Regions from separate parts of the Streptomyces sp. NPDC025273 genome, predicted to be linked through region 2. Evidence: predicted binding sites of a transcription regulator. Region 2 holds the regulator's gene; the other holds the start of a gene.
The links. Region 2 encodes HrcA, which represses chaperone genes, less so after heat shock. Its sites were predicted from a motif close to TTNGCACTCNGNNNNNCNGAGTGCNAA; they were not measured.

Region 1: the regulator HrcA is predicted to act here: its motif matches at 1,477-1,503, upstream of groL (chaperonin GroEL).

Annotation. Positions count from the first base shown of each region.
Region 1 is NZ_JBEZYP010000005.1:307,625-310,021, forward strand. Features, by position in the region: gene groL (chaperonin GroEL) at 1-1,314, opposite strand, end outside; gene AB0F38_RS12175 (cold-shock protein) at 1,626-1,832, opposite strand; gene AB0F38_RS12180 (MoaD/ThiS family protein) at 2,282-2,397, opposite strand, start outside.
Region 2 is NZ_JBEZYP010000001.1:543,357-545,753, forward strand. Features, by position in the region: gene AB0F38_RS02245 (DUF3097 domain-containing protein) at 1-112, opposite strand, end outside; gene AB0F38_RS02250 (MBL fold metallo-hydrolase) at 138-860, opposite strand; gene hrcA (heat-inducible transcriptional repressor HrcA) at 1,026-2,042, shown strand; gene dnaJ (molecular chaperone DnaJ) at 2,043-2,397, shown strand, end outside.

The sequences.
Region 1 (2,397 bases), on a different contig from region 2:
GTTGGCACCGGTGGCCTCGTCGCCCGTCAGGTCGAGCTTGTCGAAGACGGCCGAGGCCTGGAGCAGAGCCACGCCACCACCGGCGACGATGCCCTCCTCGACGGCGGCCTTGGCGTTGCGCACCGCGTCCTCGATGCGGTGCTTGCGCTCCTTGAGCTCCACCTCGGTGGCGGCGCCGGCCTTGATGACGGCCACGCCGCCGGCCAGCTTCGCGAGGCGCTCCTGGAGCTTCTCGCGGTCGTAGTCCGAGTCGGAGTTCTCGATCTCGGCACGGATCTGCTTGACGCGACCCTGCACCTGGTCGCTGTCGCCGCCACCGTCGACGATCGTCGTCTCGTCCTTGGTGATGACGACCTTGCGGGCGGTGCCCAGCAGGTCCAGGCCGGCGTTCTCCAGCTTGAGACCGACCTCCTCGGAGATGACGGTGCCACCGGTGAGGATGGCGATGTCGCCGAGCATGGCCTTGCGGCGGTCACCGAAGCCCGGAGCCTTGACGGCGACGGACTTGAAGGTGCCACGGATCTTGTTGACGACCAGGGTCGACAGGGCCTCGCCCTCGACGTCCTCCGCGATGATCAGCAGGGGCTTGCCCGACTGCATGACCTTCTCCAGCAGCGGAAGGAGGTCCTTCACGTTGCTGATCTTGGAGTTGACGATCAGGATGTACGGGTCGTCGAACGACGCCTCCATACGCTCCATGTCGGTGGCGAAGTACGCCGAGATGTAGCCCTTGTCGAAGCGCATACCCTCGGTGAGCTCGAGCTCCAGACCGAAGGTCTGGGACTCCTCGACGGTGATGACGCCTTCCTTGCCGACCTTGTCCATCGCCTCGGCGATCTTGGCGCCGATCTCGGTGTCGGCGGCGGAGATGGAGGCCGTCGAAGCGATCTGCTCCTTGGTCTCCACGTCCTTCGCCTGCTCCAGCAGAGCGGCGGAGACGGCCTCGACGGCCTTCTCGATGCCACGCTTGAGAGCCATCGGGTTGGCACCCGCGGCGACGTTGCGCAGGCCCTCACGGACGAGCGCCTGGGCGAGAACGGTGGCGGTGGTCGTACCGTCGCCGGCGACGTCGTCCGTCTTCTTGGCGACCTCCTTGACCAGCTCCGCACCGATCTTCTCGTACGGGTCCTCGAGCTCGATCTCCTTGGCGATGGAAACACCATCGTTGGTGATCGTGGGCGCGCCCCACTTCTTCTCGAGGACGACGTTTCGGCCCTTGGGGCCGAGGGTGACCTTGACGGCGTCGGCGAGCTGGTTCATCCCGCGCTCGAGACCGCGCCGTGCCTCCTCGTCGAACGCGATGATCTTGGCCATGTGAAGTGGTCCTCCCGGACAGGGGTGGATTTCTCCGGACCGAGAGGCGCCCGCGACGGACGGCCAGCGTGCTCTGTGGTTCCTTGCCCCACAGAGCCTGCGGGCCTCACCGGCCCGGTCCAAGTTCTGTCACTCTCACCTGGAGAGTGCTAACGCCAATGATTAGCACTCGACCCCTGCGAGTGCAAGCGTCACCCCCGTCCGTGGACAGCGGCGAGGGGGCACACGGACGCACGCAGGGCCCGTACCCCCCTCTTCGGAGGTACGGACCCTGCGTGCGTGAGTAGTGTCGTTGGCCGACCGCGCCGAGCTCAGCCGACGGCGAGCTTGACCATGTCCGCCTGCGGCCCCTTCTGGCCCTGCGAGATCTCGAATTCAACTCGCTGACCCTCTTCGAGGGTGCGGTACCCGTCCATCTGGATCGCGCTGTAGTGGACGAAAACATCCGCACCACCGTCGACCGCGATGAAGCCGTACCCCTTCTCCGCGTTGAACCACTTGACGGTGCCCTGAGCCATGCCTAACTCCCCTATTACTGGCCCTTGCGCAGGTCCGCACTTCGCGGGCCCGGGTCAGAACTCACCCTCCGACAGGAGAGGGTGGCGTGCGCCGGAACGCGTCGACCGCGGCTGAATGTATCTGCCCAACTGCCCTCTGCAACAGGTCAATCGGACGAGAATTCTGGGCACGCCTGAACACCCGGATGGGGAGGACCCGTGATGTTCCTGGGCAAGTCGGGCCGGGCAAAGGCCACTTATGCCGCAAAGAGTTCACGTACTTTGGCTGCTTCTTGTCGCGACCGGGCGCATTCTCATATGCGGGCGGCACGGGCAGCTGAGGGGGCTTCCCCAACTGTACCGTGCTCAACCCTGCAGAATTGCCCCCTCCGCTTCTCTCGCGGAGGGGGCAATGATGTTCACCACGCGGTCGGGCGGAACCCTCGGGCCCCGCGCGCCGCGTCCGGGGGTCAGCCTCCGGCGACGGCGGGAATGATCGAGATGCCGGCGCCGTCCGGGGTGGCCGCCTCCAGGCCGCCCTCGAACCGCACGTCGTCGTCGTTGACGTACACGTTCACGAAGCGGC
Region 2 (2,397 bases):
CGCAGAAGCCGCTGACCGCCTCCTCCACGACCAGATCGGGCTCGGCGGGGACCTCGGGGGCGGGGGCTGACCTCTTCCACGGCGGAGTCAGGTCCGGCTGGTAGCTGCGCATGGCACGACGATAGAGGGCGGCCCGCTCAGGACACGCCGTGACCGGTGGCCAGCCGGTCGCGCTGCGCCCGTACGAACGCGGCGTCCACCACCGCGCCGTGCCCCGGCACGTACAGCGCGTCCTCGCCGCCCAGCTCCAGCAGCCGGTCCAGTGCGGCCGGCCAGTGCGACGGGACCGCGTCCGGGCCTGCCTGCGGCTCGCCGGACTCCTCGACCAGATCGCCGCAGAGCACCACGACGGGGGATCCCGGCACCAGCACCGCGAGGTCGTGGCCGGTGTGACCCGGGCCCACGTTGGCCAGCAGCACCTGGAGCCCGCCGCCCAGGTCGAGCGTCCACTCCCCGCTCACCTGGTGGTGCGGCGCCACGAGCACGTCCGTCGCCGCGGTGGCGTCCTCCTCGCTCATGCCGTGCCGCACCGCGTCCGCACGCAGCTCCGCCGCCCCGTGACCCAGCAGCTCCGCCGTGCCGACCGCCCCGTAGACCTCCGCCCCGGCGAACGCGGCGGTGCCCAGCACATGGTCGAAGTGCGGATGGCTCAGTGCGATATGCGTCACCCTCCGGCCGAACAGGGCCTCCGCCTGGGCCCGCAGCTCGGCCCCCTCGCGGAGTGTCGAACCCGTGTCGTAGAGCAGCACACCGTCCGCTCCCGCCACCAGAGCGGCGGTCGCGTCCCAGACGGGAAGGCGCCGGCGTCCCGTACCGTTGCCCAACCGCTCCCAGCCGAAGTCTTCCCAAGAGGCGTCCATGAGGCAACGCTATCGGCAACGACCTGCGCACTCCCGCGACAGCGTGGCCGGTCGCCCTTGCCCCGGCCCCACCCCGCCCCCGTACACTGACCGGGGGGATTGCTGGCACTCGAACGCACAGAGTGCCAGACAGACACCGGAGAACCACAGCTGGAGGTGTGCGCGATGCTCAGCGAACGCAGACTCGAAGTGCTGCGCGCCATCGTCCAGGACTATGTCGGCACCGAGGAGCCCGTGGGCTCCAAGGCGCTCACGGAGCGGCACAGACTCGGGGTCTCCCCGGCCACCGTCCGCAACGACATGGCCGTGCTGGAGGACGAGGGCTTCATCGCCCAGCCCCACACCAGTGCGGGGCGCATCCCCACGGACAAGGGATACCGGCTCTTCGTCGACAGGCTCGCGGGCGTCAAGCCCCTGTCCTCGCCGGAGCGCCGGGCCATCCAGAATTTCCTCGACGGCGCGGTCGACCTCGACGACGTCGTGGGCCGCACGGTCCGGCTGCTCGCGCAGCTGACCCGGCAGGTCGCCGTCGTGCAGTACCCCTCGCTGACCCGTTCGACGGTGCGACACGTGGAACTGCTCTCGCTCGCTCCGGCCCGCCTGATGCTCGTACTGATCACGGATACGGGCCGGGTCGAACAGCGTATGATCGACTGCCCCGCCCCGTTCGGCGAGACCTCTCTCGCCGATCTGCGGGCCCGGCTCAACAGCCGGGTCGTCGGACGCCGTTTCACGGACGTTCCGCAACTGGTGCAGGACCTGCCGGAGTCCTTCGAGAACGAGGACCGGGGGACCGTCTCGACGGTGCTCTCCGTCCTTCTCGAAACTCTGGTCGAAGAGACGGAGGAGCGGCTGATGATCGGCGGCACCTCCAACCTCACCCGCTTCGGGCACGACTTCCCTGTGATGATCCGGCCGGTGCTGGAAGCGCTGGAGGAACAGGTCGTCCTGCTGAAGCTGCTCGGTGAGGCCACGGACTCAGGCATGACCGTACGGATCGGGCACGAGAACGCCCACGAGGGCCTCACCTCCACGTCCGTCGTCGCGGTCGGCTACGGTTCGGGCGACGAGGCAGTCGCCAAACTCGGCGTGGTCGGACCGACCCGCATGGACTACCCCGGAACGATGGGAGCGGTACGCGCAGTGGCACGTTACGTCGGACAGATCCTGGCGGAGTCGTAAGTGGCCACGGACTACTACGCCGTACTCGGCGTGCGCCGCGACGCATCTCAGGACGAGATCAAGAAGGCATTCCGCAGGCTCGCCCGCGAGCTGCACCCGGATGTCAACCCGGATCCGAAGACCCAGGAGCGGTTCAAGGAGATCAACGCCGCTTACGAGGTGCTGTCGGACCCGCAGAAGAAGCAGGTCTACGACCTCGGCGGCGACCCGCTGTCCGCCTCCGGCGGTGGCGGCGGCGCGGGCGGCTTCGGAGCCGGCGGCTTCGGCAACTTCAGCGACATCATGGACGCGTTCTTCGGCAACGCCGGCCAGCGCGGGCCCCGTTCGCGGACCCGGCGCGGCCAGGACGCCATGA